DNA from 2 places in the Hymenobacter latericius genome. Region 1 is predicted to be linked to the other one. Evidence: riboswitches for the same ligand, from Rfam matches in the RefSeq annotation. Region 1 holds a riboswitch; the other holds the start of a gene.
What was found. A riboswitch is a leader RNA that binds a small molecule or an ion and turns the genes downstream of it on or off. The one in region 1 is predicted to bind cobalamin.
Positions count from the first base shown of each region.

Region 2: it holds a riboswitch for cobalamin, as region 1 does, so the genes downstream of both, cobT (nicotinate-nucleotide--dimethylbenzimidazole phosphoribosyltransferase) here and OIS50_RS17605 (TonB-dependent receptor) in region 1, are expected to answer to the same signal.

Region 1 covers NZ_CP110136.1:3,978,383-3,984,106, forward strand. The annotation lists gene OIS50_RS17600 (YncE family protein) at 1-1,060, opposite strand, end outside; gene OIS50_RS17605 (TonB-dependent receptor) at 1,112-3,070, opposite strand; cobalamin riboswitch at 3,230-3,450, opposite strand; gene OIS50_RS17610 (DNA-3-methyladenine glycosylase) at 3,556-4,155, shown strand; gene OIS50_RS17615 (class I SAM-dependent methyltransferase) at 4,280-5,482, opposite strand; gene OIS50_RS17620 (hypothetical protein) at 5,530-5,724, opposite strand, start outside.
Region 2 covers NZ_CP110136.1:285,707-291,430, forward strand. The annotation lists gene OIS50_RS01115 (metallophosphoesterase) at 1-245, shown strand, start outside; gene OIS50_RS01120 (FAD/NAD(P)-binding protein) at 220-1,650, opposite strand; gene rfaD (ADP-glyceromanno-heptose 6-epimerase) at 1,758-2,723, opposite strand; gene OIS50_RS01130 (Dps family protein) at 2,923-3,393, opposite strand; cobalamin riboswitch at 3,628-3,822, shown strand; gene cobT (nicotinate-nucleotide--dimethylbenzimidazole phosphoribosyltransferase) at 4,018-5,124, shown strand; gene OIS50_RS01140 (adenosylcobinamide-GDP ribazoletransferase) at 5,121-5,724, shown strand, end outside.

The DNA of each region.
Region 1 (5,724 bases):
CCGGAATCAGGCCTACGCTAAACGAGTCGATGGCCGTGCCGGAGCTGTTGTAGCGGATGGCCCGGCCATCGGCCGTGTACGAGCCCACCGTGCCGTACAGCTCGCCGTCGGTCGGATCGACGTTGATGGCCATAAAGCTGCGGCGGACAAACGGTGCCGTGGGCAGGGCCGTGGCCGTGCTGGGCAGGCGGTACACGGCGCCGCCGTAGCGGTAGTACAGCTGCGCGCCGTTGGGCGAGGTGCTCAGGTCGGCGGCGCCGCTCGAGGCGAAGGTGAAGCTACGGTGCAAGGCCGGCGTAGCGGGTGCAAAGCGGTGCAGCGCGGCCGGCGTTTTGGAAAGCACCGGGTAGTTGGGCGCGCCGCCGTAGCGGGTAATGCCACCGCACAGCACCCAAAGGTTGCCGTCTACATCCTTCACCAGGTTCTGGGGGCCATCGGAAAAAACAAGGGTGGCCTCGGCGGCGTCGGTAGCGGTGTTGATGACGGTTACGGTGTTCTCATCGGAGTTGGGCACGTACAGCTTGCCGTTGGCCAGCAGTGGCTGCTCGGGGTTGCGGCCTACGGTAATGGTTTTGGTTACCTGGTTGGTCGTCAGGTCGATAACCGACACGCGCCCGGCGGTGTAGTTGGGGTAGCTGCCTTGCCACTCGGTGAGGTAGGCCTTGTTGGCGGGGCCGGCCACCACGTAGCGCGGCTGCGAGAGGTTGCTGATTTGCGCTACCGAGCGGAAGTCGGCCGCATTCACAATCTCCACCTTGCCGCTGTTGTTGGCCACGATGTAGAGCTTGTCGCCGATAGCCGTTACGGACTGCACCACGTCGCCGGCGGCGCGGCCGTTGGCGCGCCGGAAGGGGTCTTTGTCGGCTTGCTTACTGGGCTTGTCGTAGGCCGTAACCGAGCCGCTGGGCGTGCCAAAGTTGCCTTGGTTGGCCACGTACACCGCTTTGGTTACCTGCGGGGCGGGTTGCTCGTCTTCTTTTTCGGAGGGGTTGCAGGCCCCCAGCACAAGGGCCGTTACGGCCAGGGCGGGTAGCCACGGGCGGCGCATCAGAAGTTGCATAATAGCAGAGTAAGGGTAATGAATGAGAAGAAGGATTTCGGCAGAAAGTACCTAGTGCCAGCCCAGGCGCAGGCTTACCATGCCCGAGCGGCCCGGCATGGCCCGGCCGGCGTAGTTCTGGTAGCTTTGGTTGGTGAGGTTGTAGCCTTGCACCAGGCCTGTGAGGGTGTAGCGCCCTAGGTGCACGGTGCGGCCGGCGCTGGCATGCAGCAAGGCATAGCCCGGCAGGTAGTCGTCGGCCGAGGCCGTGGTGTAGCGGTACCCCGTAAACACGCCGTTGAGGGCCAGCTGCCAGTTGCGCCACCCGTGCTGCGTACCCACCGCGGCCGAGTGCAGCGGCACGTAGCGTAGCTGGTTGCCCACGGGGTCGAGGTCGGCCGCGTAGCCGCTCACCTTGCGGGCTTGCGTGTAGGCGTAGGCCGCCGTAGCACTCAGCCGGTAAGCCCCCAGGCGCAGCTGGGCCTGCGTGCTGGCCTCGATGCCGCGGCTCCGCACCCGCCGCACGTTGCGCGGGGCCAGCACGCCGCCCGCCGGAATCCACTCTACCCAGTTATCAACCAGTAAGTGGTAGGCCGTAAGGTCGGCTTGCACAGCCACGGGCAGCCGGGTGCCCAGCTGGCCTTCGTAGTGCAAGCCGCTTTCGTAGCCCACGCCGGTTTCGGGCCGCAAATCGGGGCGCGCTACGCCGCCCCAGTACCGTTCGTTCAGGGTGGGGGCGCGGTAGCTGCGGGCCGCATTGGCCTTCAGCCACAGCTGCTGATGCTGCGTACGCCACAACTGGTATTCGGTACCTAGGGTAGGGGCCAAAGGGGCGCGCCGGCCGGGCAGCACGGCCTGGCGGGCATTCAGGGTAAGGCGCAGGCGGGCCGTGGGGTCGTAGCGCAGCAGGGCGATGCCGGCGTAGCGCTGCTCGGTAATGTGCCGCCGGTAGCCATCCACATCGGCCACAAAGTGCTGGGCCTCGGCCCCCAGGCGCAGGCTGGCGTTGGGCCGCCACTGCAGGGTGTGCTCGGCCTGGGCCTGCCACACCGCCGTAGCCGAGTTGCTGGGCTGCACCTGGTCGTTGTAGTAGCGAATGTTGTCGGCGAAGCGGGCGGCGCGCACGGCGGTTTCGCTGCGGGCGCCGCGCCGGCGGTACCCCAGTACCAGGCGGCCGCTTTCGTCTTGCTGCCGGGCGTGCGCATCGGCCGAGCCGATGGCGGGCTGAATCTGGCGGTCGGAGCGCGTAAACCAGGCCGAGGCCGTCAGCTCCGACGTTGGGCTGAGCTGCACATTCAGCTGCTGCGTGAAGCTGCTCTGCTGCAAGGCCGCGCTGGCTTGCCGGTGCCGCACCGGCCCCCCGAAATCGAGGGCCGTGTACGGGAAGTTGTTTTCGGCCGAGCGCACCAGCAAGCTGGTTTGCACGGCCACGTGCGCGTCGCGGTGGCTGCCCTCGAAGCTAACTGCGCCGTAGCCGAAGCTGCCGGCCTCCAAGGTGGCGCTTACCTGCTGGCCCAGCCGGGGCGCGGCCGGGCCCAGCACCACGGCCCCGCCCATAGCACCAGTGCCGTACAGCGCGGCGGCGGGCCCGTGCTGCACGCTCACCTGGCCCACCGAGGCCACCGGCAACAGCGCCATATCGGCCTCGCCGAGGGTCGGGAAGTTTACGCTGAAGCCGTTCCAGAGCACCGCGGTATGCCGACCCGAAGTGCCCCGAATAGATAAAGTAGCCAACTGCCCCGGCCCGTAGGTGCGCAGGTACAGCGGCGTGCGGGCCGACAGGGCATCGGCCACCGAGGCCGACTTAAACGGCACCAGCGCGGCCGAATCGAGCACGGTAAAGCGGCTGCCGGCGGCGTAGCGCGTGGGGCGCTGGGCCTGCACCTGCACTGCGGGCAGCACGTGCCGGGCGGTATCGGGCGGGGCAGCAGGGGCGGGCCGCTGCGCCTGCGCCGCAGCCGAGGCGCCGAGCCACAAGGCCACCGTAGCCCAGCCGCCGCCCAGCCGCCGGAAAAGGGTAAAAGCGTACATCCGAACCAAAATTTTCGGGGTCGAAAAATTCGGTTCAGAACCCTGCGCGCCGCCGGTAAGGCCCCGCGCAAAGCCGAGTCAGAATCAGGAAAAAGAGCCCGTTGCGGCAACGCGGGGCCGAAATCGATTCATTCTCCGCCCGTCCTCCGCAGGCGCCGAACACTAAGAGTTGCGCGGGCAGGTCTCCTGACTTGCTTCGGCGCCGGGCGGCCTTCCCATTCCTCGGGCCCTAAGTGGCCGTCGTAGGAACAGTGGCGAAGAGGCTCGGCGCGGGTACGGTGAAGCTCACAGTTGCGGGGACAGTCGCCGAATTTCACGGCATTCCCTTTTCAGCCGCGCCCCCCAATCGGGGTTTGGCCACCCATGCACCGGCAAAGATACGCAGCGTTTCGGATTTGCTTGATTACGCGGTTTTCTTGCACCCCTGCGGTATTGCCGAGGTGCCGGTGGCCGCCGCCCGGCCCGGGCTGCGCGTATAGCCCCGCATGAAGCTCCTGCACGACTACTACCGCCAACCCGATGTGGTGGCCCTGGCCCGCGACCTGCTCGGCAAATACCTGTTCACTTGCATCGATGGGGTGCTCACGGGCGGCCGCATCGTCGAAACCGAGGCCTACGCCCACGTGGGCGACCAGGCCTGCCACTCGCACCTAGGGCGGTTTACCAAGCGCACCAGCGTGATGTACGAGGCCGGCGGCGTGGCCTACGTGTACCTGATTTACGGCCGCTACGCCTTGTTCAACATCATCACCAACGAAGCCGGCAAAGCCGATGCCGTGCTGATTCGGGGCCTCGAACCCACTGAGGGCGTGGCTGAAATGCAGCTGCGCCGCGGCCTCGCCGCCGTTACGCCCAAGCTCACGGCCGGCCCTGGCTTGCTCACGCAGGCCCTGGGCATCAGCACCAGGCACTACGGCACCGACCTCACGGGCAACCTCATCTGGCTCGAAGACCTAGGGGAGACGGTGCCCGACGAGCAAGTGCTAGCCAGCCCGCGCGTCGGCATCGATTACGCGGGTGACGATGCCGCGCTGCCGTGGCGCTTCCGCATCAGGGGCAATAAATGGACGAGCCCGGCCAAGTAGAAGGAGGAAGGAAGAATGAAGAAGGACGATGCGCCTAGGTTTCAGATGAAGGAAGAAGGAGGAATGAGGAAGGACGAACCAGATTGCCAATTCGTCCTTCCTCATTCCTCCTTCTTCCTTCACCCTAGCTCGTGTGGTTCAGCCTATCACAAACCAGTACGATGAGGCGGTTGCGCAAATCGGTGGTGGCCAGCAGGTACGTGGTGCCGCCCTCCCGAATGCCCGTGCGGTAGCGGAAATCGGCCACCGAGTCGGGGAAGTTACGCACGGTTACGTGGGCGCGCTGGTCGGCTTCGAGGTGGGCCAGCAGCTCTTTCTTATCGTACTTGCACACGGCCCGGCACTGGAATACGCGGCCGGGGAAATCCTCGCGTAGGGTGTGCGAGGTGTAGAGGTGGCTGTGCTGGTGCAGTTTCAGCAGGTTGTAGCTGGTGCCGATGCTCTTGAAGCCGCCGGCCTTGAGCACGGCCACGTTTGGCTCGTAAATGTACGTCTGGGGCTCGGCGTAGCGCGGCGTGGCCTTAGCTTCGCGGGTGCGGTTGGTCCGGAAGGTTTGCTCGCGCCCGTCGCGCAGCAGGTTCACGGTAAGTCGCTCCGGGTCGATGGCCGCTTCCTGGCCCAGCTCGTAGAGCACCTCTTTGCACTCGTTGTCCACGGCTACTACCCACAGCCGGCGCACGCGGCCCAGCTCCTGCAGGGCCTGCTCCACATCGAGCATGGGCGAAGTTTTCAGCAGCACGCGCTCGGCCTTGCGCAGCAGCAAGGGCAGCAGGCGCAGCACGTCGGGCTCGCAGTCGGCCAGCCGAAAGATCTTCTTGTCGGCGGTGTCGCGGCGGGCCGGGTCGAGGTAAATCCAATCGAAATAGCCGTCGGGCTGCTCGCGCAGCCACGCGGCGGCGTCGCCCGTGTGCACCTGCACGTTGCCGATACCTAGGGTGCCCAGGTTGTGGCGCACCACTTCGGCCAGCTGCGCGTTGCGCTCCACGTAGTGCACCTCGGCCACGTGCTGGGCAAAATGGCTGGCATCCACCCCAAAGCCACCGGTAAGGTCGGCAATGCGGGCGCCCGATACCAGCTCGGCCTTAAATGCGGCCGTTCGCGCCGACGAAGCCTGCTCTACCGACAACGCCGGCGGAAATACCAAATCGGGGTTGGCGGCCCAGGCGGGCAGTTTGGCTTTGGCTTTCTGGCGGGCCTGAATCTGCTGCACCAACTCACGTACGGGCAGATCGGGGTAGCGCCGGGCCTGCAAAGCCAGCGTAGCGGGGTCATCGTGCAGATGCTCGGCTACGTACTGCCGAGCCGCTGCCGACAGCGTTACATCCATCACAATCGAAAATGCGCTTGTACGGCGCTAAGGTAAAGGAGCCTGGGTTAGCGCAGCGTCCAGCCAACGAGCAGCTGCGGGCGGCCCGTCGGAGCCGTCACGCCCAGCACATCGGGCTTGGCCTGCATAAAGCCCATACGGCGCGCCGTGGGTAAGGTGGCGTTGTGTGCCTCTACCGCCCGAATAAAATGCTCGTTGGTGCGGTGGGTAATTAGCGCGTTGCTGAGCAGGCTGCCCAGGGC
Region 2 (5,724 bases), 670 kb from region 1:
ACCCGCCGGCTCCCAACCCGTTTAGCGGTTCTACGGAGCTGGCGTTTGCCGTGCCCGAGCCCGGGCGGGTGCAAATTCGGGTGCTGAACATGCTAGGGCAGGAGGTAGCCACGCTGTTTGATGCCGAGGTGCGCGCCGGCAAGCGCCAGCTCAGGTGGTACCAAGGCTCGCTGAAAGCGGGTATTTACCAAGTGGTGATGACCAGCCCCAGCGGCAAGGTTACGGTACGCGCCGAAGTACTGTAGCCGACTCGGGGTGGTTGCCGGCCAGGCGTTGGGCCAGCACCGCAGCCAAATCGGCGGCTTGCTGGCGCAGCTCCGGCACCGCCGTCGACTCGAACCACAACGGGCGCAGGCTAGGACCTAGGGTGAACAAGTGCTCCGAAGGGATGCCCATGCTATCGAGCAAAGCTCCTTCAACAGAAGTTTGGATGCCCAGGCGCATGGAGTCGGGCACGAGCAGGCCGGCGTGGCGCAGCTGCACAATAAGCGGATCGTTGAGCTGCTGGTAGTCCATCAGCGGGCCGGTGCACAGTACCACATGGTCGGCCTGCAGCCATTGGTGGTTGTGGTCGTGGCGGATTTGCACGGCCAGCTGCTCGTTGCGGCCCTCGATGTGCCGCACGCGGCCCTTTTCCACTTGCAGGCGGCCGCTACCGAGCAGCTCGCGGAGCACGGCGGCGTTTTGCGGCGGGTTGCGGTGCCGCAGCGTCGACCACAAGGTGGCCAAATGGCGCATAAAGCGTTGCTGCTCGGGCCGGGGCCAGTTGGCCCAAATGTGCCCTAGGTCGGGGCGCAGGGCATCGAGCACGGCCCGCCAGTTGTAGCCCTGGGCGGCGCCTTGGGTTACGTGCCGGCGCACCACGCGCAGCACTTCAGTTACGGTGCGCAGGCCAGCTATTTCCGAGGCGTAGTAGTTGGGGTAGGGGGCTACGGCCGTTTCGGTGTGGGCTACGGGCCAGCGGCCGTGGCGCGATACGGCCAGCAAGGGGCCGCGGTGCCCGTCGGCCCGCAAGGCCATCAGTACATCAACGGAGGTGAGGCCGGTGCCAATCAGCAGCACCGACTCCTCGGGGCCGATGTTGCGCAGCGCGCCGGGCGCCCACGGGTTGGCATGGAAGTGCGGGTGCTGGTGGTAACCGGTATCGGGCCGCACGGGCATGCTGGGCGGAAAATTACCTAGGGCCAGCACCACCGTGTTGGCATTCAGCTCGCGGCCGTCGTCGAGGGTTACGCGCATCAGGCAGCCACCGGCAGCGGGTGCGGCGGCTACCGCGCGGTTGGCCAGCCACTGCACGCGCACCCCGTTGATGGCCGTGTTCTCCAACGCTGCCTGCACCAGGCCCTCGATGTAGCGGCCGTAGGTTTGGCGCGGGCAAAAGCCGTACTCACCCTCGGCAATGCCGTTTTGCTTCAGCCACTCCACAAAGTGGTTGGGCTGATCGGGAAAGGCGCTCAGGCCCTGGCTGCGCACGTTCAGCAGCCACTCGGGCCGGTCGTTGGTGTAGGCGGTGCCGGGGCCGAGCCGCTCGCGCGGCTCCACCACCACCACATCGAGCGGCCAGGGGCCGCCGGGCAGGCGCGTAAGCTGCACGGCCAGCAGGCTGCCCGCTACTCCGCCCCCAACAATGACAATGGTACGCCGCGTCATACAAAGCATTGTAAGTCCAAGATTATCTTGGCTATGAGTCCGAAAAAAGGAAATTTTCCGGACTCTGCCTACCTGGGGCTTACAGGCAGCGGGCGCGGCAGGCCGGGCTACAGATACGCGTTCGGCACCAAAAAGTCGCGCACGTACTCGCTGATGCCGTCTTCGAGGCGCGTGAAAGGCCGCGCGTAGCCAATGCTGCGCAGCTTGCTCATGTCGGCCTGCGTGAAGTATTGGTAGGTGTCGCGAATGTCCTCCGGCGTGTCCTTGAACTTGATATCGGCCGTTTTATCGAGCGCGGCAAAGGTGTTCAGGGCCAGGTCGAGGAAAGTGCGGGCTTCGCCGGTGCCCAGGTTGTAGATGCCCGAGTTGCGGCGGTGGTGCATCAGGAAGATGCACACGTCGGTGAGGTCGCGCACGTAAATGAAGTCGCGCATCTGCTCGCCGTCGGCAAACTTGGGGTTGTGCGAGCGGAACAGCTCCATCGAGCCCGTGCGCTGCACCTGCTGAAAGGTGTGGAATATCACCGAAGCCATGCGGCCCTTGTGGTATTCGTTGGGGCCGTACACGTTGAAGAACTTCAGGCCCGCCCAGAAAAACGGCTTCTCTTCCTGCTGAATGGCCCAATTGTCGAAGTCGTTTTTCGAGTCGCCATAGGGGTTGAGCGGGCGCAGCAGCGGCAGCAGGGCTTCGTCGTCGGAGTAGCCGAGCGTGCCCGAGCCGTAGGTAGCCGCCGACGAGGCATAGACCAGCGGCAGCTGGTAACGCACGCAGGCCTGCCACATCTGCTTCGAGTAGTTCAGGTTCAGCAAATCGAACACGGCTTTGTCTTGCTCGGCCGTATCGGTGCGGGCGCCCAGGTGGAAGATGAACTCCACCTGCTCGTGGTTCTTATCAAGCCACTCGAAGAACTCGTTGCGGTCTACGAACTCGCGCAGGCGCTTGCCTTTCAGGTTCGGCATCTTCTTCTCCACCGAGAAGTTATCCACCGCCACCACGTCGTTGAAGCCATCGGCATTGAGCCGGCTTACCATGCAGCTGCCGATAAAGCCCGCTGCGCCCGTCACGATAATCATAAGCTCAGATGTCGTTTTCTGTGGGGCAAAGGTAGGGCAGCCGATGGCAATGCACGACTAGCTGCGCGGCGCCGTGCGCAAATGCTGCGGCGCCGCGTGTGGCTCCGCGCCTCATCGAGGCAAAAAAGCCTGCCGGCACCTAGGGCGCCGGCAGGCTTATCGGTTGGTTGCGAGTGGTTTACTGCCTGCGGTAATGGGGTTAGAGGTTCAGCGAGGCGCTGTACATCCACACCGTTTTCTCCTGCTCCCGAATGTAGTCGCTCATCAGCGCGCCGGTGCCTTCGTCGTTGGCCTCGCCGGCCAGCTCCAGCAGCTGGCGCTCCAGTATCAGCAAGGCCTGAAAGTTCTCGACCACGGTGCGCACGGCGGCGTTGCCTTCCGAAACGTTGGTGGCCTCCTTGATGGTAGCGGTGCGCACGTAATCGGTAAACGAGTGCAGGGGGCGGTGGCCCAGCGTGAGGATGCGCTCGGCTATTTCGTCGATTTTCACGAGGGCATCGGTATACAGCTCCTCAAACTTGGCGTGCAGCTCGAAAAACTTCTCGCCCTTGATATTCCAGTGAAAGCCGCGGGTGTTGATGTAGAAAATCTGGTAGTTGGCGAGCAGGGTGTTCAGGCCCGAGGCAAGCTCCTGCGCCTGAGCCGAGTCTAAACCGATGTGGTTCTTCATGTGCGTGTTTGGAATGGAATGAGTAAAGATCCGTGGCAACCCCGGCGCTGCGCCGGCCGGCTGCTCCTTGGTGCATAAGCAAATCGGGGCACCTAGGGTTACGCCCGGCGCCGATGCCAAAGCTCTACGCTGGGCCGGGCGCTTGGTTTTGGCCGAGTTGCCGGGCGGCCGCGCATGCCCGAAAAAGGGCCCGAAGTTTCCGCTACCTTTGGCGCACTGTTTCTTGGTTGACTTTGCAACCAGACAGCGGCAGGTGCCCGGCCCTAGGTCGGGCTTAAAAAGGGAATCGGGTGCAACTCCCGAACAGACGCGCTACTGTAAGTACCCGCTAGCCAAGTCTTTTCGAGCAAGCCATTGCCCCGCTCCCAGGGGCGAGAAGGCCGAGAAGATGGTACAAGTCAGGAGACCTGCCCGCCGCTGCTTGGGTGACGCCTTCGCGCCTACAAGGCCGTCATCAGGTAAGAAAAGCAGCGGTTATGCGCTGTTGTGCAGCCGCTTGGCAGAGCTGCATCAGCACCGTTCGGTGCCTTGCCTGTTGGCTCCGGAGGAAAGCAGAATGCGCACGGTAATGCAGCCGGGCAGCAGGTATCCGGCAGCCTTCGGGCCAGCCTTTTCTTCTGCTTGATGACGTCTCCTTTCCCGGGTTCTTCCGACCTGTTTGCCCTGCCCGTGCCGCCGCTGGTGCCGGCCGGTAGCCCGCTGCCCGCCGCCGTGCAGCACCGCATCGATACCAAAACCAAACCCCTGGGTGCCCTAGGTCAGCTCGAGGACTTGGCCCGGCAGGCCAGCTTGGTGCAGCAAACCTTGACACCTGAGCTTCGGCAGCCGCACCTGCTCGTATTCGCCGCCGACCAAGGCATTGCTGCCGAAGGCGTAAGCCCATACCCCGCCGAGGTAACCGGCCAAATGGTGCGCAATTTCGCCGCGGGCGGGGCGGCCATCAACGTGTTCTGCCGGCAGCATGGCCTTGCGCTGCAGGTAATAAACGCCGGCGTGGCCAGCGACCTCGCCGACGTGCCCGGCGTGCGCGACGCCAGGGTAGGAGCCGGCACCCGCAGCTTCCTGCACCAACCAGCCATGTCAGCAGCTGAGTGCCAGCAAGCCCTGAATGCCGGTGCGGCCATCGTCGATGAGCTGCACGCCGCCGGCTGCAACGTAGTGGGCTTCGGCGAAATGGGTATTGGCAACACCTCGTCGGCGGCGGTGCTGCTGCATGTGCTCACGGGGCTGCCGTTGGCGCAGTGCGTAGGCCGCGGCACCGGCCTCGACGATGCCGGCCTGCAGCATAAGCTTGCGGTGCTTACCCAAGCTGTAGCCGCTCACCCCGAAGTATCGGCCCGCAACCCCTTACAGGTGCTAGCCACGTTTGGCGGCTTCGAAATAGCCCAGCTTTGCGGTGCCATGTACCGCGCCGCTGCCCGGCGCATGTTGGTGCTGGTCGATGGTTTTATCGTAAGTGCCGCCCTGTTGGTAGCGGCCCGCCTCGAGCCCGCTGTGCTCGACTATTGTGTGTTCTGCACTCAATCGGCCGAGGCTGGGCACCGCCATTTGCTGGCCGCCCTAGGTGCCCGCCCGCTGTTGCAGCTGGGCTTGCGCCTGGGCGAGGGCACCGGCTGCGCTTTGGCGTACCCCTTGGTGCAGTCGGCCGTGGCCTTCCTCAACGAAATGGCCTCCTTCGAAAGCGCTGGCGTAAGCACTGCCACCGAAGCTACAGCCTCCGAAGCCCGATGAAACAGTGGCTTCGCACCCAAGTAGAGCTGCTGCTGACGGCCGTAATGTTCTACACCCGCATACCTTGCCCCAGCTGGATTGGCCACTCCGAGGAGCTGCTCAACCGCTCCACCATCTATTTTCCGCTGATTGGCTGGCTGGTGGGCGCGGCTTCGGCCGTGGTGTACCTAGGGGCGGCTTACCTGTGGGGCTCGGCCATTGGCTTGCTCCTGAGCATGGTGGCCTCGGTGCTGATTACCGGGGCTTTCCACGAGGATGGCTTTGCTGATGTGTGCGACGGTTTTGGGGGTGGCTGGACGAGCGGCCGCATCCTCGAAATCATGAAAGACAGCCGCGTGGGTACCTACGGCGTGGTGGGCTTGGGCTTGCTGATGGCAACCAAATTTGGTTCGTTGTACCAGGTTAGCAACGCCGAATCGGCCATCCGGGCATCCATACCGGTATTACTGCTGGTAGCACATCCGCTTAGCCGCCTTACGGCCCTCAGCTTCGTGTTCACGCATCAGTACGCCCGCGAAAACGACGACGCCAAAGCCAAACCCGTAGCTAAGGCCCTCGACCTAGGTCGGCTGCTGACGGCCAGCGCCTGGGGCCTGCTGC